2 regions of the Emticicia sp. W12TSBA100-4 genome follow, and region 2 is predicted to be linked to the other one. Evidence: riboswitches for the same ligand, from Rfam matches in the RefSeq annotation. Region 2 holds a riboswitch; the other holds the start of a gene.

Region 1 (10,225 bases), on a different contig from region 2:
CTTCACCGTCTGAAATCATTAAAATTATCTACCAATCCAAAGAATATTATACGCTCGACAGCATTTATCTCAACGATGGAACACCTGTTTCGGGGTCGAGTGTGGGGGCTGTTCTTGGCGATAAACTACTGATAGGCACAGTGTTTGGAAATAAAGTGCTGCTTTGTACGTTAAAAAAATGATGATAATCATTGGTTTCGCAAAAATCGTACTTTAGCTTTGCAGCATGAATTTAATCTCAAACAGTAAACGAGGCTTAGCAGTTTTTCTGCTTCTGCTTACCAGTGTTCGCATACTGGTAGTGCCTGTGGTTTATCTTGATTTTGAATTGAATAAAGATTACATCATCAAAAATCTCTGCGAAAATCGCTTTAAGCCAGAGCTACAATGTAATGGTAAATGTTATTTGGCCAAACAACTCCATAAAGTAGCCGAAGACAAAGCCAGCAAAGAAGCCGACCGCCAAGAGCAAAGTTTCAAGAAGCTACTCGAAGAAACTTTTCACCACGAAAACTTCGTGTTTTCGCAGAATTTTGAAAGTGTAACTTTCACTGTTCAAAACAATTTTTCTTACAAGACGAGCCACTATTCTACGCTCACTACTTCTCTTTTTCGTCCACCCTGTTTGGGCTGATTTTTCTTTCTTTGTTTTGCATCCAACTACCAAAGTTATTAGCTGACTTTGCGTGCTTGTGTATGCGTTTTCTTATGTTTAATTAATTTTTTAATACTTTTTTACGGAATTCTGGCGAGTTCCTTCTTCTCGGTGTTTGCCTGTAAGTTTCTTATAGTCAATCGCTCAAACTTCTGTGGACAAACCGCAGATGCTTATCATTTTATGTTTAATTATATCTAAAAAATGAAAAATATATCTAAATTATTCTTAGCAATCTTCGCAACTGTAGCCATTATTTCTTGCCAAAAAGAAGAAGAAATCGGGCCAAATGATAAAAATTCGGTGACTTTAGAGTTTGATAATCGCATTGGCGACCAAAAGCTTGTTTTGGGTGCAACCAAAGCTAAAAACGCTGCTGGTGAAGAATTTACAGTTACAAAACTCAACTATTTTGTATCGAATATTGCTCTGAAAAAAGAAAATGGTGAAGTTGTAAAATTCCCTGACCAATATTTCTTGGTACGTCAATCAGAAGCCAGTTCTTTGAACATCACTTTGAAAGATGTGCCTGCTGCAAACTATACGGGTCTCACTTACACAATCGGTGTTGATAGCTTGAAATCTATCTCTGATGTAGCCCAACGCACGGGTGTACTCGACCCTGCCTCTTATGGTTCAGATAATATGTATTGGTCGTGGAACTCAGGCTATATTTTCTTCAAAATGGAAGGTACTTCGCCTGCAATTCCTGCAAACATGATGGGAATGACTGAATACCAATTCCATATTGGAGGATTTGGTGGTCGCACAGCCAAAACTCCAAATAACCTTAAAACGCTCAATTTTACATTCGGAGAAGCTGCTACGGTAAGAAAAGATATTGCTCCTGCTATTCATATCATCAATGATGTAACTAAGGTATTTAGTGCAAAAAATAAAATTAGCATAGCTACTTCGTATATGATTCATGCTCCTGCGGCGGGTGGTGTTATTGCCGAAAACTATGCTCAAAGTTTCATCGTTGACCACGTTCATAACGACCATTAATGAAATTAAAAATCCTAACTATGGTAGTTAGTAGTGTTGTTTATCTGGGAGTTGCGTGTAACAGCGACAACTCCCAAGATATTACACCTGACCAACCATTTGCTGTTCCTGCCAATTTCCCAAAGCCTGTCTATGATTTTGCAAAAAATCCAATTACTCAGAGTGGTTTTGAATTAGGGAGAGAATTATTTTACGAGGGTGATTTATCGAGAGATGGAACAATTTCTTGTGCCGAATGCCATAGTCAAGCATCGGGCTTTACGCATCATGGACATGATGTGAGTCACGGAATTGATAATTTGAGAGGTATACGAAATGCACCACCGATTCAGAACATGGCTTTTCAGAAAGAATTTTTCTGGGATGGAGGCGTGTTTGATTTAGACCTATTTTCGATTGCACCGATAGGAAATCCAGTAGAAATGGATGAAAAATTGGGAAATGTACTCGAAAAATTACGTAAAAAAGAGAAATACGCTACTCTTTTTCAGAAAGCCTACGGAAGTAAAGAAATTACAACTGAACGTTTTTTGAAAGCACTTTCGCAGTTTATGAATTCATTGGTTTCGGCTAATTCTCGCTATGATAAATATATCAGAAAAGAAGTAGGAGGAACTTTGACCGAAGAAGAATTAGCGGGAATGGAGATTTTCAAACAAAAGTGTGCTTCGTGCCATTCGGGTGAACTTTTTACCGACCAAAGTTATCGAAATAATGGTTTGGCAGTTTATAATATCGAAGATACGGGACGTGCGAGAATCACCCAAAACGAAAAAGATAATTATAAGTTTAAAGTTCCGAGCCTCAGAAATGTAGCTATTACGGGGCCTTACATGCACGATGGGCGTTTTTATACGCTCGAAGCAGTACTGAGGCACTACAACGAATCGGTTTTGGATGTGCCAACGCTCGACCCATCGCTCAAAAATGGACAGAAATTGGGTATTCAAATCACTGCTGATGAACAGAAAAAGCTGATAGCTTTCTTGAAAACTTTGACCGATAATGAGTTTTTGACAAACAAAAGATTTGCAGCACCCTAAAGTTTAGTAGCACAAGTTTCTAACTTGTGGTGTTATCGAATAAATTAGAAATGGATTTACTTTGCTACTAATCAAGTTAATATTGTTTTGACCTAAAAATATGAATCATAAATTTAAACGCCTACTTTTTAGTATCCACAGTTGGTTTGGACTCATCACAGGAGTATTTCTGATCCTGTTGGGTCTGAGTGGTTCGGTATTGGTTTTTCAAGATGAATTGGATGAATTAATTTATCGTAAATCATTGACAGTCAAGCCCGAAGCAAATGTTTTGCCGCTTGATAGTTTATATAAAATCATTACGAATAAATACCCAAACTTAGACGGAATTGCGTGGATAAACCCAATGGCCGAAAAAGACCAATCGTATCATTTGCGATTGTATTTGAATGATGCTCGTTTAGAATCTTATGATTTAGGAGCGATAAACATCAACCAATACACGGGCGAAATTTTGCGTTCGGGCCGAAGCGATGATTTGGAAGTAGGCTGGATTGAATGGATTTTTCAGTTTCATTTTTCTTTTCACCTCGGAATGCCAGGGGCAGCACTTACCGCCATTTTTGGACTAACGATGCTCATTTCAATTATTACTGGTTTTATAGTTTACCGAAAATTTATTTGGAAAGTGCTGACTTTCAAAGTAAAAATAAAAACCAAGAACTGGCGAATGTTAAGCTCAGATTTGCACCGAGTAGTGGGCGTGTGGTCGCTTTTGCTTAATGTGATTGTGTTTTTTACAGGTTTTTGGATGAATTTATTTGCTTTTGAGTCAGAAACTTGGAAAAAAGAAACAATTCCGACACCGAATAATATTTTGGTGAAGGCATCGCTTGATAAAATGTATGCCGAAAGCCTACAAAAAATGCCTGATTTAGTGCCGTCTTATGTCTATTTACCAACTCAACCCGATAAAAAGTTCAGCGTTCGGGGGAATCTGAAAGACCAAAATCCGATGTTTGCGGGTGGAAATGTAGTAAGATTTGATGCCAACACTGGCGAGTTTTTAAGTACAAGTCGCTTCGGTGATTTAGCTTTTTGGGATAAAGTATAAGCACTATTTTTTCCGCTTCACGTAGGCAATTATGGTGGTATTCCAGTGAAGATTCTCTATGTAATTCTCGGTCTAACACCTGGCTTATTGGCTATCACTGGCTTTATGCTTTGGTGGCGGCGTAAGTTCGTAAAATCTAAAACAATCTAAACAAATAAGATTTATGAAAAATATAGTAATAATGTCTGTTTTCATGCTTTTTGTCTCTTCAAATCTTATGGCTCAAGAAGCAAATCCAAAGCAAAAGGATAAAAAAGTTGCTGAAAAAGAAACCAAACTCGAAGATCCAGTTTGCCATATGAAAGTAAAAAAAGGCGGCAAAATAACGGTCAAGCATAAAGAGGTAGAATACGGTTTTTGTAGCGAATCTTGTAAAGAGAGTTTTGTGAAAAATCCCGATAAGTATATCAAAAAATAGGAGGTTCTATGAATCGCAAAGACTTTATTTCTACGCTAACATTTTCATTATCAGGTATTTGTGCAAATGTTTTTGATAAGCCTGTATCTGCTGTTGTGAATACCAACCGAGTATGCGAAAAATGCAAATACAATTTAGGTAGAAATATTGTCTTTGAAAAAGGAGTGAAAGACGTAATAGTTGATGTTGAGAAAAAGCAAATTATTATCAAATTTGATTCGAGCAAAACAAACCTTGCCAATTTGAAAAAATACATCGCCTCAATCGGCTTTGACGCTGACGAGTTGAAAGCCGATATTTATAAACGAGAACGTCTGCGAGATTGCTGCCTAATGGACACAACTATTTGTAAATAAAAGTAGCACAAGTTTCTAACTTGTGATTGAGTAATAAAATTTTCTAAACACAGAAGTTGAAAACTTGTGCCGCAACGAAACATAATGAAGAAATTACTATATATAACGCTACTAATCAGTAGTTTATCAGCGTCGGCCTGCGATTTGTGTGGTTGTGCAAACGGAAGTTCATTTGTTGGACTTTTGCCTCGCTCGGGCAGCCAATTTGTAGGTCTGCGTTATCGTTTACGGAGCTTCGATTCGCACCTCAATAGCCAATTATTAAAAACTAAAGAAGATTACCAAACACTCGAAGTTTGGGGACGTTTTTATCCCGTCAAAAATTTGCAAGTAATGGCATTTTTGCCTTACAACGATAACCAACAAACCTTGCTTTATTCGGGTACTGAAGAGCGAAAAAACGGCGTGGGTGATGCAACAATTTTGGCTCATTATAATGTGTTAAACACTTTTCTGGATTCGACTAATACCAGTGGAATCTACCATAATTTAATGATTGGTGGAGGAGTAAAACTCCCAACTGGCAAGTTTGAATATGGTTATGGTGGCGAAGCCGTAAACCCCAATTTTCAGTTGGGTACGGGTAGTACTGATTTTTTGTTGAGTGCCATTCACACTGTTCGTTATAAAAAATTGGGTTTAAACACCGAAGTAGGAGGGAGGATTTCGACCAAGAGCAATGAGTATTATAAATTCGGCAATCGACTAAGTGCTTCCATCACAGCTTTTTATACAAAAAACTTCGGGCATCTTTCTATTATGCCAAATATCGGCTCTACGATTGATTATGGTTTTAAGGACCGCAAAGATGGCGTACTAAATTCTCAAACAGGAGGCTATACTTTGCTCGGTAGCCTTGGAGTTCAAGCCTATTACAAAGCGTTTACGGCTGGATTTACTTTTCAAGAACCTCTCGTTCAAAACTTAGGTGGTGGAGAACTCAAAACTCGACCGCAATCTTCGGTTTTTCTGACAGTAGGCTTTTAAATATCCTTATGTAGATAAAAATTGCTTTATTTGTAAATATTTTAGATAAATATTCTAATTTATTTAAAAATTATAGATTATATATCTGAATAATAAAATTCGTTATTATCTTTGGGCGTTCTTTCAATAAAAGCGTTTTTGGTTACTACTGATGAGGTAGTATTAAAAAGGAATCGTGTGAGAATCACGAGCTGACGTGCAACCGTATTGAGGGTTTTACCTCTAAGTCGGGATACTTGCCAACTACGTATCGACAAAATGCTTTCACGAATAAGGCATTGGTCAGGCATATTTCGCTTGTACGCTCATGAGCTACGAGTGCTATTCCTTGCTATCTTAGTGTGAAAGCATACCGTTAGGAAATGAACAAATGGTTTTCTAAAAACTCTTTTGTTTCACTCAAACTCTTTAACAGTATGCTAAAAAACAACCTCGGTTTCCCACGCATCGGAAGCCATCGACAACTCAAAAAAGCCTGTGAATCCTACTGGTCAGGCAAAAGTTCTCTTTCAGAATTACTTGAAGTTGGGAAAAAAATCAGAATCGAAAACTGGAAATTGCAGCGAGAATTGAGCATTGACCTAATTCCAAGCAATGATTTCTCGTTCTATGACCACGTTTTAGACCACAGCTTGATGTTTGGAGTAATTCCTCAACGTTTTGAAGTACTGAAACACTTGCCCGAAGCTGACCAGTACTTTGCAATGGCCAGAGGCTATCAACAAAATGGTTTCGACCTCAAAGCAATGGAAATGACCAAGTGGTTCGATACCAACTATCATTACATTGTACCAGAATTTACTCGTTTTCAGACCTTCAAACTCAACGCCGAAAAAATAATTAATGAGTTTCGAGAAGCAAAAAATGGGGAAATTATTACAAAACCAGTCATTATTGGGCCCGTAAGTTATCTTTTGCTTGGTAAAGAAAAAGAGGAAGGATTCGATAAACTCTCTTTGCTCGACCGACTTCTGCCAGTTTATAGTGATTTAGTCGCCCGCCTCGTTAACGAAGGTGCAGAGTGGATTCAGTTCGACGAGCCATTCTTGGCTTTGGATATTAATTACCAAACCAAAGATGCTTTAAGAGTCGTTTATCAAACCATTCGCAAAGAATTTCCTGCACTCAAAATTTTATTGGCTACTTATTTCGATGGCTTGCAGGAGAATATCCTTGCTGCTTTGAATCTTCCGATTTGTGCATTGCACCTTGATTTGGTCAGATGTCCCGAGCAGTTAGAAGAAATTTTACCCAAAATTCCTAAAGATTTTACATTATCGCTTGGCTTGATTGACGGCCGAAATATCTGGAAAACCGACTATAAAAAAGTTATTCCTATTGTTGAAAAAGCAATAAAAACGTTGGGTACAAATAGAGTGATGCTTGCTCCATCGTGTTCACTTATTCATACGCCGTGTAACTTGGAAAACGAAACAAAAATTTCGGCCGAAATAAAAGATTGGTTGGCTTTTGCTCAACAAAAACTCATCGAAATAACTGAAATTTATGAAGTCGTTGTTAATCAAAACATTGAATGTCTTACCAAAAATCAAGCGTCAATTCAACGACGACAAACTTCGACTTTGATTCACAAATCACACGTAAAAAATAGAGTAAACGATGTTAAACCAAGTGATTTAGATAGAAAAAGCCCATTTTTGGAGCGTCAACGCTTGCAAAAAAGCATTTTAAGTTTACCGCTTTTTCCGACTACAACCATTGGTTCATTTCCACAAACTGACGAAATTCGTGCCATTCGAGCAAAATTTAAGAAGGGCGAAATTTCGGTTGCTCAATACAACGAATTCATTAAACTGCACACACAAAAAGTGGTGGCTTGGCAAGAAGAATTAGGCTTCGATGTGCTGGTTCATGGCGAATTTGAGCGAAATGATATGGTCGAATATTTTGGCGAACTCCTCAGCGGTTTTGTATTTTCTGAAAATGGTTGGGTGCAGAGTTATGGTTCTCGATGTGTGAAACCTCCCATCATTTTTGGCGATATCGAACGAAAAACTGCAATGACAGTAGAATGGAGCAAATACGCTCAGTCGCTGACCCAAAAGCCCATGAAAGGAATGCTTACTGGGCCAATTACGATTTTGCAATGGTCGTTTGTGCGAGATGACCAGCCACGTAGTACAACCATGATGCAGATTGCGTGGGCAATTCGTGACGAAGTGGTTGATTTGGAGAGAGCTGGCATCAAAATCATTCAGATTGATGAAGCTGCTTTGCGTGAGGGGCTTCCGTTGCGTCAAGCCAAACGAGCAGCGTATCTAAAAAATGCCATTGATGCGTTCAGAATTTCGGCCTCGGGTGTGCAAGACGAAACTCAGATTCATACTCACATGTGTTATTCTGAATTTAATGACATTATCGAAAATATTGCCGAAATGGATGCCGATGTGATTACGATTGAAACCTCTCGCTCGCAAATGGAATTGCTCGAAGCATTTGCTAAATTCAATTATCCTAACGAAATTGGGCCAGGTGTATATGATATTCATAGTCCACGGGTGCCAAGTGTAGAAGAAATGGAAGTTTTATTGCTAAAAGCGATGGAGGTTTTACCAGCCGAAAACCTTTGGGTGAACCCCGATTGTGGACTGAAGACCCGTAAATGGCCAGAAACCGAACAGGCACTTAGAAATATGATTGAGGCGGCTCAGCGAGTAAGAGAACGAGTGACTGAATTTGCTTAAATTTCAACTGGTTTGGCTGCACTGGTGGCCAAACCTAACTTTAAAAAATAGATAGATGGATTTTGTTTCGGGATTATCACGACAGAAGAGAACAGGTGCAAATGTGCCTTTGCATAGCTGGGGAATTGCTCATCCGTTGTTGCAAAAGCAAATAGATATTGCCGAAGATTTGAAAAAAATAGAAACCTTGAAAAAGCAGTTTTCTTGGCAGGTAGATTTGCCTTTTCGAGATTTTTTGCTTGAAAACTATTCGATAATTATCACGAATTTAGAACGAGAAATCATTTGGATAAGTCATAATTTTGTGAAACTAACAGGATATTCGGAAGAAGAATTGATTGGTAATAAGCCGATGATGCTGCAAGGAGAAAAAACAGATGAAAAAAGTAGAAATAAAATTCGTGAAAATCTACAAAAATTTGAGTCATTAAAAGCCAAGGTTATCAATTATCGAAAAAACGGAGAAGTTTATAATTGCAACATCGAAATTTTTCCGCTGATGAATGATTCAGGCAACTTTACCCATTTTTTAGCACTTGAAAAAGAGGTTTGCTGAGTAAACGAAAATACACAAATCATGCAGACAAAGTCACCGAAAAAAGCATTGATGAATTGGTCGGGCGGGAAAGACTCTGCTTTGTCGCTTTACCATGTTTTGAAAGATAAAAACTATGATGTTCAGAGTTTGCTAACAACGGTAAACGATGCTTTCGGGCGTGTATCTATGCACGGTGTGCGTGAAGAACTGCTCGACAAACAAGCTGAAAGTATTGGATTGGAATTAGTAAAAGTTCGCCTTTCAGAAACTGTTTCGATGGAAGAATACCATGCCCAAATGGCAGCAATGCTTAGGCCAATGGTAGAAAAAGGTATTGAATACTCGATTTTTGGAGATATTTTCTTAGAAGATTTGCGTCAGCATCGAGAAGAACGTTTGACTATGCTTGGCATGAGAGGTGTTTTTCCAATCTGGAAACGCCCTTCGCTCGAACTTTTGGCTGAGTTTTGGGATTTAGGCTTCAAAACTATTGTAGTGAGTGTCAATGGAAATGTACTGGATAAATCTTTTTGCGGAAAAATCCTCGACCGAGACTTTATCAAAGAACTTCCCGCAAATATAGACCCCTGTGGCGAAAACGGTGAATTTCATACGTTTGTTTACGAAGCACCTTATTTCAAGCAAACAATTGGTTTTGAACTTGGCGAAACCGTTGATAAAACGTATAATTTTAAAGATTCTGACGGAAACGAACACATTTCTACCTACTATTTTACCGATTTATTGCCCAAATGAACAAACACGCACCCGATAGCTGCCCACGCTGTGGAAATATTTTTACGTGTAAGGCAAATAACGCCAGTCGGTGCGACTGCCAAAATACTCGCCTTACATTCGATGAAACGCAGTATATCAGAGAAATAACCGTTTGGGATTTTGATGGAGCGTGTTTGTGTCTTTCGTGTTTGAAAGAACTTCAGCAAGAATACCAAGCCAAGCAATTACTCGCCTAAAACTTCCCAACCATCAGCTTGAGGGTCGTATTTGGCAAATTCGCCCGAATCGGCCAATTCAGACGCCATCATGCCTATTTCAAAAGCATCATCGAAGCTCGAACGCAAGTATAAAGCGTTGGAAGTCAGAATGGCTCTCATGCCTTCAAAATTATCGTTTTTGAAAGTAATGCCTTTTTTATCTTCTTTCGATATTTCAAAATTTTGTTCTAAAAGACGTTCTTTTAAAACCTGAATTTGCTTTTCTGTGAAAGGAATCAGATTTTTATCATTATCGAAAAAATCCTCCGATTCGGCCTCCATTTCGGCCAACATTGTTTTGGCTGTGTAAACTTGAATATTGTAACTCATTATTTTGATGCTGGATGCTTGATGTTTGATATTCGATGTTCGAGGCTTGGGTTTATTTACAAAATCAAAACACCCAACATCGAATATCCATCATCGGACATCGTTTTATATGTATTTTCTCAATAAATCAACACTT
Region 2 (10,225 bases):
TTCCATAAAACTGATATAACATCGTGATTACAATCCCTGATAACGGTAATAGATAAATCAGCCAATTATTATTCCATCTAAGTTCAGTTGCAAAATCAAGCATCCACAAAAAAAATGCAACTAACAATCCAATTACAACAGCAACGGGTGTAACCAATAAAATGCTTCGGAATATATGTCGTATTAGTTCTATCTGCTCTCTTGTATTATTGTTCTTTACCATATAGTTCTGTTTAATCTCTCCTGTGTAGGGGAGAAGACTTAGATTATAAATTAAAAAGTTTTTGTTGCGAATGCGTTGGGTAGTTAATTGGCGAATATGTAGTTCATTTTTACCCGTATTTCAACGCTCGCTCTAAATTACGAGTAATTTGTTAGGTGTTGCGAATGAGTCGGGTAAAATAATGGCGAATACGTCGCTACATCAAAATCCAGAAGTACCAAAAAACACATGTTTAGATTAAGCCAGAAATATTTTTTGCGAATCCGAAGGCAAATAGACGAATCTGACGATTATTAATTTGCATGGAATAATAGGCAGCAAATACAAACATGAAAGACAAAATGACAGATTAAGTAAAGAATAGATCGTTAGTAAAATAAAAACTCCTACCTCAGAAAGATAGGAGTTTATGACGATTGAATCCCAAATTGTTGGTATTGCTACCCTCAATGTAAACCTTTACTTAAATTTTTCTTAAAATTCTTTTAATTAGAAAAGCAACGTAAGCCGATAGTTTTTTAATTTATTTAGAAAAGCACTTGTTAATACCTCTGAGTTTGTGTTTACAAAGATAAAGACATTTGTATTAAAAACAAAACATTTGGCAATTATTTTTAAATTTTATTTACTTATGTACTTTCTCTCATATTGTTCATTTAAATCAAATAATTGCTATTATTCTCAATTTCACAAAATTCAAATCGAGAATCTGGACTTTACTTGAGCCAACTTTTAAAAATTACGAAAGCACCTAAAATACAATATAAACAACTGATAATCAATTGGTTAATATTTGTAAACACCCTGTAAACAGCCTCTATTTACAAATATAAAAATATATTTACAAAAGTATTTGGTTTACAATCTCAAACAATTTATATTTGTACATAATCAGTTTATAATTGTAACTATTTACTCTTTTATACTGTTTCATTATGTAAAATTCATAATTTAACTTTGTGACAAAATGAACCTCAACGAAAAGATCAGACGCTTCATAAGTGAGCAAGATTTAACATCCACCAAGTTTGCTGACGAGATAGGTGTGCCTCGTCCGAGTATTTCACACATTTTATCTGATAGAAACAAGCCAAGTTTGGAAATTGTACAGAAAATGTACCGTAGATACCCCGAATTAGGTTTCAATTGGTTTTTGGAAGAAGATGAAACAACGATTAAAACACCCACTCAAGTATCTGGTAATCAAGCACTTACGAGCATAAAACGCCCAGAGTATTCGCCACGAGAATCGAATGAAAGAAAAATGCCAGAGCTTAATACAGCACAACAAAATCTGAATCCTGCCATTTTGTCAAATCTGAACCAAAACCATGGAAGCATTGCTCGTATCATGGTTGTCTTTACAGATGGAACAATTCAGGAGTTCAAGACCAACTGAAAAAATATTATCCCAAATTGAGATTCATTATAAAATGTCTTAACGGCCAAAACACATTACGTTTGTTTTGGCCGTTTTTTTATCCTCTACAATTACAAATCATATCTTCTGTTTTCAGAATCAATTTTATTCTATTACCTTTGTTTATGAATTACGGTGCTATCGGTAAAACTTCTTTTTGCTTTTAGCTTAATAGGGAATCTCGTCCAGCAGTAATGCTCCAATCGAGAACTGTCCCCGCAACTGTAAACCTCCTCAGAATTTCGGTTCTGAAAACTGATTGCCTTGTCTATGGCATACTTAGCTTTACCACTGCTTCTAACCAAGCGGGAAGGTGTCGCAATCAGTGAGGTGAGTCAGGAGACCTGCCGTATTTCGTATGTATCATTTGCTTTCGGAGGAAGAGCAATGTTGCGAATCATTTTCAAAATCCTTGTTTTTTATTAGTCGAAAAGCACCGACTTGACTAACCTTTATTTGGGTTTGAAGTGTGCTTTTTGAAGAATAATTTTATTCTATTTTCAAATGCAAAATCCTGCGAACGCTGCCTTACGGCGTATCAAGAAACTGGCCCAAAAAAGCCAGAATAATATTCCCAAAATTTTACTTTTGGGCTGGAGTTTTGGTATCTCAGTAGGGGCTTTTTCTCAAGAAATTTCATCACCCGATTGCAAGGATTGTAAGCAATTAAACGAAGTTCAGGTGTTCGGATTTTCGCCAGAAAAATTCATGGCGGGATTAAAAGTACAGAAGATTGACTCCATAAATTTGGCTCGATTTCAGTACCAAAACTTGTCAGATTTTTTGCAGTTCCAAGCACCCATAGCCCTAAAATCTTACGGCTCTGGCCAGCTCACAACCATCTCTTTTCGAGGAACCTCTGCAAATCATACAGCAGTACTTTGGAACGGTCTAAACATCAATTCACCAACAGTCGGGCTATCAGATTTATCTACAATCCCACTAATGGGTTTCGACCAAATGGCTATTCAGTATGGTTCGTCGGCAAGTTGTGTGGGTAGCGATGCAGTTGGAGGAAGCATTTTACTAAGCTCTGTACCTAACTGGAACAACAAAGGAGTGAATGCAGTGGTTGGCGGACAATACGGAAGTTTTAGAAGTGGAAATCTGAATGCAGGATTACGCTTCAGCAAAATCTATAAAAATGGCGTCCTCAACGGAAAAACACTTTTCTATGGTGGAAACATCCGAAACTTTGACGGTAAAACTCCAGCACTCAATGAATCAAGAATTGACAGGAATGGTCGTGAATACGCTATTGAACCTTCCGAAACTACTCAAAAAGGACTCGTACAAGATTTATATTTTAGATTTAATACGAATAAAAAATCTTCCTATCGACTTATTTACCTCAATGCTTGGCTTACTGATAATAAACTAACAATTCAACCGAGTATCATTGATTTTAGAGAAATTACTCAAACACAAGCATTAAGATTTATTGGCGGAACACAACTCGATAATACTTCAATAAAGCTTGGTTTCATCAGAGATATTTTAGATTATGGCAAAGGTGATTTCTTAAATCCAAGCAATGCCTCAACTGACCGATACATCATAAGAACCGAACATGACTTTATTAGCCATAAAAACCACGCCGGTTTGACCGTCAGAGCTGGTGGTGAATTCGTTCATTATGCCACCAGAGTTGATGGTTACGGGCCTGATATCATCCATGAAAACCGTGGCGATATATTTGCTCTTATCCGTAAATCATTTGAATGGAATAATCAACCAAATAAAATTATTACGACGCTTAACCTAAGACAAGCACTTTCAAGTCGATACAAAGCTCCATTCACCCCCGCATTTGGATTAATTTTAAATCTTTTTACGAATAAATCTCAACAATTGGAGTTCTTAGGAAATGTAGCTCGTAGTTATAGACTTCCTACTTTAAACGAACGGTACTGGAAAGTTTTGGGCAATATTGATATTCAACCAGAAAATGGTTTCAATAAAGAAATAGGTTTGGAGTATAAACAACTGCACGGACAATATTTCAAATCTTCTTTTTCGGTCAATGCTTTCCATAACCTCATCGACAACTGGACGTATTGGAATCCTGAGAAAAACTATAGGGTAGAAAATCTACAACAGGTTTTGAGCAAAGGAATAGAGTTTAGTTCTTCTCTCAAATACAATGATTTCATTCAGCAGAAAACTGCGGGTTTAATTTTGGCATATTCACTCACCTATGCTTCACAACAAAAAGTGTATGATGTCTATGCTCAAGACCTCATCGGTAAGCAACTTATCTATGTGCCTCGCCATGCGGTTTCTGGCAGTATTTATTACAGCAAAAAACGTTGGAATGCCAGCCTACAAGGGGTGTTCAATTCTGAACGCTATTTCACTTTCGACCACTCAGGTCAGCCTTTCCCGTCATACTTTATCCTTAACTCAACTTTTACACACAAAATCAAAATTATGTCGCAAGATGCTAACTTGATTTTTCAAGCTAATAATCTTACGAACACAGTTTATCCGAATGTCAAACGCAATGCGATGCCAGGTATCAATTTTCAATTGGCAGCAGTATTCAATTTTCATTAGACGCCCTAATATACTGCTAAGTGTATCACGGTATAGAGAAACTTTAGACAACATTATTCTCAACATCAGCAAACAGTCAAAAAGCATTAATAGTAAATTTTCAAACTAAAATTGCGGTAGGCCCGCCCAAAGAAAAATGACAAACAATTTTTTATCAACACGCACACTCAGAAATCTAAGTTTAATTTCATTAACAGCCATCGCATTTAGTTCATGCGAGAAAACAGAAAGTACTCCAGCACAACCTTATGATGATGGCGTCTTCATTATTAACTCAGGAAACTTTTTTGATAATAACGGAACGCTCTCTTTAGTGAACAGAAGTAGCAAAACCGCCTCGACTGACATTTTCTTAAAAGAGAATAACACTTCGATAGCAGGCGGTATTACAGATTATTCAGAGATTGACGAAAAAGGCATTATATTGGTAGATAATTCAACCGATGGAAAAGACGCCATTGAAATAGTCAACGCTCGTACATTCAAAAGTATAGCAAGTATTAAAGGAGAAATAGATAACCCAAGAAAAGTAGTTAAGGCAGGAGCTAACAAAGCCTACATAACCTGCTGGGATACATTTAATCCTGACTATTCATACAAACAAGGCTTCGTGGCAGTGCTTGACTTATCCACTAATAAAATCACAAAAAAGATTCCAGTTGATAAAGGAGCAGAGAGTATCTTAGTAATTGGTACAACGGCTTACGTTGGTAATGTTGGCAGTCAGAAAACAATTAAGGTAATTGATACACAGAAGGACGAAGTAACGACTACGATTGAAGTAGGTGCGAATCCAAGTAATTTTACTTTAGATGCGTCAAATAAAATTTGGATGATTGCCGAAAAAGAATTGAAGTTGTTTAATCCAACGACTAAAATAGTGGAAACAAAATTGAAAGCTGGTACGAATGATAAAAAATCTCCGAGCAGTTTAAGCATCAGTAAAGATAAAAAAACACTTTATTGTACCTACAATTTTTATGATGCAGCCGATGGTTATAAACTTAAAGGAGAAGTAAATGCAATTGATATTGCTACTGGCACAAGCAAAACTTTTATCAATAGAACATTTACAGCTGTTGGCTTCGACACTGAAAGTGACATTATTTACACAAGTCTGATTCCGTCATACAAACAAGCTGGTTATATTTTCAGATACCAAACCTCAGGAACATTAATAGATTCAGTAAAAGCTGAGATAGCTCCGAGCGGATTTTATTTTAAATAAAAGAAAAAACGAATCAGACATTTTATAAGGAGGAAGGCAACTTTCTCCTTTTTTGTTTTATAATTTATACTAAAATTTATCCCTAAAATTCATTTTTAGCGTCCAAATTTGAAAATGCACCACATTATTGGATAAATGAAATTTTCCCATCCATATTACAAACTAATGCTACCTAATTTTAAGCCCCAAATAACTCCATTGAAGCCATCCAAGATTACAGATAAGGTAGTTTATCATTTCTTAAAAAACACACCGCTTAAAAACGATTTTCAAGACCTTTTGAAACCCAAACCTTTTCTATAATATTATACTATTCGTACATATTTATATACTTATAAAATATTTTTCATACACAACAAACAATACTTTTAATACTTTCTTATATTTTTATTTATATAATACTATAAGAACTTTAAATTATATATAATTTTTACTTTTAAATTTACACATATAAATTGGTTTATTATATAAATAAGTTTTATATTTTTAATTAAGTATATAAATATTATTATTTTGAAATGTATTTTTTAAATATATACTTAACAATATTTTTATACATATTTTTTTGTTATTAAATATTAATCATTAAGATTTTAACAATAAATATTTAACAATTAATAAGTACTATTACAAAATATAAGTATATTTTGTTAGATATTAACTTATTAAAAAATACTGTGGATAAAATTAATAACAACGATATTGCTGATATATTTTATTTGACCTATATTGCGGGTAAATATTATTCTTTCATATCCAATGATTATTAGCGTAGTTAACAACAAGGGGGGGGTTGGCAAAACCACTTCAACTCAAAACTTAGGAGCGGCGTTTCAAAAATTTGCAGGAGCAAGAGTCCTGTTTATTGACCTGGATGGACAAGCGAGTTTGACTCGTTGCTTCGGAGTACAAGAAGCTCAAGTAGGAAAAAATCACGTAGGAAATTATTTGACTGGTGAATTATCATTCGATACCGTAGCCATTGAAACACCCATTGGTGATTTACTACCAAGCTCTGCTGAACTGAATGCTAAAGAGGATACCATCAAGGCATCGCCTGTATTTCCATTCAACTTAAAATTATTACTTGATAAGGTCAAGAAAAATTATGAGTTCATCATGATAGACTGTCCGCCAACACTTTCGGGTATGACACGAATTGCACTCATTGCTTGCGATATGTATTTGGTTCCGCTTCAAGCCGAATTTTTGAGTTATGAGGGTTTGCGTAATTTCTTGATTTACTCATCGGAGCTTCAACAGATAAGTCCAAATACACATTTGGGTGGAGTATTTGCAACTCGATACAATCCGAAGATAAACAAAAAATTAAGTAACGACTTAGTTGAAGCAACCAAACAGCAGCTTGGCGATAAGTTTTTCAAAACTACGATTCGTGATAACATTGCAGTTTCGGAAGCACAAGCCAATGGCACGGATATTTTTTCTTACTCGCCAGATAGTAATGGAGCAATGGACTATTATAACCTGACCAAAGAAATTTTGGAAAGTATAAAACAGTAGATTGTTCATAGAGCACCTAAAAGATTTTGAATATACTAATAAGATAGTATCCTAAAGTAAAATTTAAGACAATGGCAAAAAATAAAAATTTCACATTTGAAAGTTTAGTTCCAGCAGGCAAAACCGCTGAAAGTGCAGCAGCAACTCAAGCAAATACGATACTAAATGCTATGCAAGAATCTGGGCCATCAACCAAAGTCACTTTTGACTGCCCGAATGAACTTGTTGAACAAATGAAAGACTATGGGTACTGGGAAGGCATGTCACAAAAAGATATTATAATAGAAGCACTTGGTGTATTCTTTGAAGACAAAAAGATAAAAGAACGCCCAGAAAAAGTAAAAATGCGTAAGAAAGTTGGTCGTAAGCCGAAAGCATTAAAGGCTTTTATGAGTTAAATATAATAAATTTCCTCTGTAAGTTTCAAATCCTGAAACTACGTATCAGAGCATAGTAGCCATTAATTCTCAAAGAAACTGGTATACTATGCTCTTACAACTATTATCAGCATTCTCCAATAAGAGGTATATAATGAAGACTTAATTTAGAATTATTCAGTAGGGGACTCAATTACTTTAGATATTCTCAACACATATTCACAAAATATTTCACTTTTTCCACAAATGTTCCACGTGGATTTTTCTGCATTTGTGGATTTATTTTTCCGAAAATAGTCAATTTGAAGAAATGAAATACTACTTATCAACACTCTACAACTGGCAAGTAAGAAAAATTATCCATACGTTTCAGAAACTACAAATTTATTATTCCCTGATTGAGAATACTCTAACTTAATTTTCGTTTGAAAAATCATTCTAATTTCTGTAAGCAATCATACATGAGATTAAATCTATTTAACGCAATTTGTTCAAAATAGCCTTAACAATAACAGCAGTTTCTTAAAAAATTATATTAATTTAATTGTAGATTTATTCGAAAACCTTGTTTTTAAGCTTTGCGAGAATTGAATATTTACCGACAATCTATCAGGAAACATTTTTCATTCAATTCTCAGCCACAACAAAAATGAGCAAATCATTGAATTAGTCGATAAAATTTAAATGTACTAAACGGAGCAATTTGAATTTTGAAGAGTGTAGTAAGGTGAGAAGTGAGTGAAGGGGTCGAGTAGAAAAGAACACCAATAGGGTTTATATTTAATACTAATTTTACTTATTAAATATAAAGAAAGTATATTATATATACGTATGCTACGAAGATAGCTTGACAGCATTCAATCATCCCGAATTTACAGGTTTTCTAATCACATTAGAAAACCTTATTTTTTTATACGGATACCACCTAAGTCTTTGACTACCAATAGATTGATGAGCCTGCTTAGGCGTTTTGTAATCTAATGAGGCATGCGGACGGTAATCATTATAAGTCTTGATTACTCGTTCAATTACCTCCGAAGCCTCACAAAAAGAAATAAATCCCTTCACATTAAAATCCTCTTTTAAAGTACGATTCAGGCGTTCAGCCATCGAATTTTCATTGGGTTCGGCCGCAGAACACATACTAATTTTCACATTTGCATCCCTTAATAAATCCACATACGCCCACGAGCAGTACTGTACACCTCTGTCAGAATGGTGGATTAATTGTGTGGCTTTAGTGCGGGACTGTAACGCCATTTTTAGAGCTAAAACAGGCCCCTTAGCATCCAACTTTTTTTGTAAAGACCAACCAACAATTTTTCGAGAAAAAGCATCCATAATCAACGATAAATAAGCAAAGCCACGACCACACGAAAGATAAGTCATGTCGGACACCCACAACGATTCTGTTTCGGTTGGAATAATATCTTTTACTAAATTTGGATACTTTTTCAAGCAATGGTCAGAATTGGTCGTAACCACTCTACGACCTTTCTTTTTGACCAATAAACCCTCTTTTTTTAACAAAAGATGAACCTTATCTCGACCCATTTTAATGAAATGGGAAAACAAAAAGGGCTTTAAAAGCTCATACAATTTAGCCGTGCCAATACCAGGTATTCGCTTACGAATAGCCAAGATTTCAGCCAAAACAGCATCAAATTCAAACGAAACCTTTTCTTTCTGCTTGATAGCCGCATACCAAGCTTGACGACTAAACCCAAACAACGAACAGAGCAAACTCATACCCAGCAATGGGTAACGACAAGTCAGCTTTTCAACCGTTTGGGTGCGAACTTTTTTTTGATGGAAATATTCATAGTTTCTTCGGCCACATCGACCAAAGTTTCCCACGCAACAGCCTTCAATTTGAAGAATTCTTTTTCTTTTTCAAGCAACTTGATTTTTGCTTCAAGTTCTTTGATTCGAGCATTGTCTGATTTCATTTTCTTAGTCTTTTTAGGTTTAAGAAGGGGCAAAATTCGATGCTTAAAATACCATCTGTTAAGATGTCGGACACGCTTAAAATCCATCTGTAAACCAGTCTTCAATTCAGTAGAAGAGACCAGTCCAGCACGGTAGCTTTCTACTACTTTTCGTAAGTAGGGTATGAAGTTACGATTTTTTTTATTTCTTTGTAAGTCCTTGATTATCATATATTTATAAGATATATGTCAAGTCAATTTAGTAGCATATGATATGTTTTATAATTTACATTATGTTAAATAATAATTTCCTATTCCCCCATATATACTTGCGATATACATAATAAAAAAAGCCTGCTAAGAAATTTCTTAGCAGGCTTTTTTTATTATAATTCACAAATAAATAATTGATAATCAATTATTTACGTTTAGCACATTGCTCAAGTACTCCTTTCAAATTTTCGAGATTTGAATTTGTATCTTGGTCATCAGCTTTCAATGACTTACATTTATCAAAATATATTTTTGACTGCGTAAAAGTTGCACAAACTTGCTCTTCGATGGCTTTACCTTTCTCATTATAAGTTTTCATATCCATTCTATCTACAGCTCCTTTAGCTACAACGGCAGAGTTAAAATAAAACACTCCTAAGTTATAGTTTGCATCAAAATTACTTGGGTCGATTTCAAGAGCTTTTTTATAATTTGAAACGGCCAAATCTTTCAATTCTGTTTCTTTTGCTCTTAAACTATTTAATTCAGCTTCATTTTTGCTGTTATTTTGTGCTACTTGAGCTGCTTTTTCAATTTTCTTTTTGGCAGCATCAACTTCTGCTCCTGCTGCTGCAATCATTTGATTTACAGAAGCAATGCTACCTTTAATTGAAGCTGCATTTTTAGGCTCTTTTTTCAATCGGTCAGTTAAACGCTTTAATTCTTCTTCTTGAGCAGATTTCTTTCCTTCTACAT

Evidence for each region. Region 2 has a riboswitch for cobalamin ahead of ABR854_RS05230 (TonB-dependent receptor plug domain-containing protein). Riboswitches for the same ligand answer to the same signal wherever they lie in the genome.
Region 1: another riboswitch for cobalamin. It lies ahead of metE (5-methyltetrahydropteroyltriglutamate--homocysteine S-methyltransferase); the one in region 2 lies ahead of ABR854_RS05230 (TonB-dependent receptor plug domain-containing protein).

Annotation. Positions count from the first base shown of each region.
Region 1 is NZ_JBELAU010000001.1:188,015-198,239, forward strand. Features, by position in the region: gene ABR854_RS00875 (SMP-30/gluconolactonase/LRE family protein) at 1-182, shown strand, start outside; gene ABR854_RS00880 (hypothetical protein) at 227-634, shown strand; gene ABR854_RS00885 (MbnP family protein) at 860-1,663, shown strand; gene ABR854_RS00890 (cytochrome-c peroxidase) at 1,663-2,706, shown strand; gene ABR854_RS00895 (PepSY-associated TM helix domain-containing protein) at 2,807-3,760, shown strand; partial or broken gene ABR854_RS00900 (PepSY domain-containing protein) at 3,776-3,910, shown strand; gene ABR854_RS00905 (YHS domain-containing protein) at 3,924-4,178, shown strand; gene ABR854_RS00910 (heavy-metal-associated domain-containing protein) at 4,187-4,534, shown strand; gene ABR854_RS00915 (hypothetical protein) at 4,619-5,521, shown strand; cobalamin riboswitch at 5,644-5,779, shown strand; gene metE (5-methyltetrahydropteroyltriglutamate--homocysteine S-methyltransferase) at 5,938-8,226, shown strand; gene ABR854_RS00925 (PAS domain-containing protein) at 8,282-8,782, shown strand; gene ABR854_RS00930 (Dph6-related ATP pyrophosphatase) at 8,804-9,520, shown strand; gene ABR854_RS00935 (cysteine-rich CWC family protein) at 9,517-9,738, shown strand; gene ABR854_RS00940 (hypothetical protein) at 9,727-10,089, opposite strand; gene ABR854_RS00945 (sugar phosphate isomerase/epimerase family protein) at 10,195-10,225, opposite strand, start outside.
Region 2 is NZ_JBELAU010000003.1:303,327-313,551, forward strand. Features, by position in the region: gene ABR854_RS05220 (voltage-gated chloride channel family protein) at 1-223, opposite strand, end outside; gene ABR854_RS05225 (helix-turn-helix transcriptional regulator) at 1,191-1,622, shown strand; cobalamin riboswitch at 1,760-2,009, shown strand; gene ABR854_RS05230 (TonB-dependent receptor plug domain-containing protein) at 2,148-4,199, shown strand; gene ABR854_RS05235 (YncE family protein) at 4,336-5,427, shown strand; gene ABR854_RS05240 (ParA family protein) at 6,187-6,951, shown strand; gene ABR854_RS05245 (hypothetical protein) at 7,023-7,349, shown strand; gene ABR854_RS05250 (IS3 family transposase) at 8,190-9,077, opposite strand; gene ABR854_RS05255 (hypothetical protein) at 9,101-9,277, opposite strand; gene ABR854_RS05260 (tetratricopeptide repeat protein) at 9,675-10,225, opposite strand, start outside.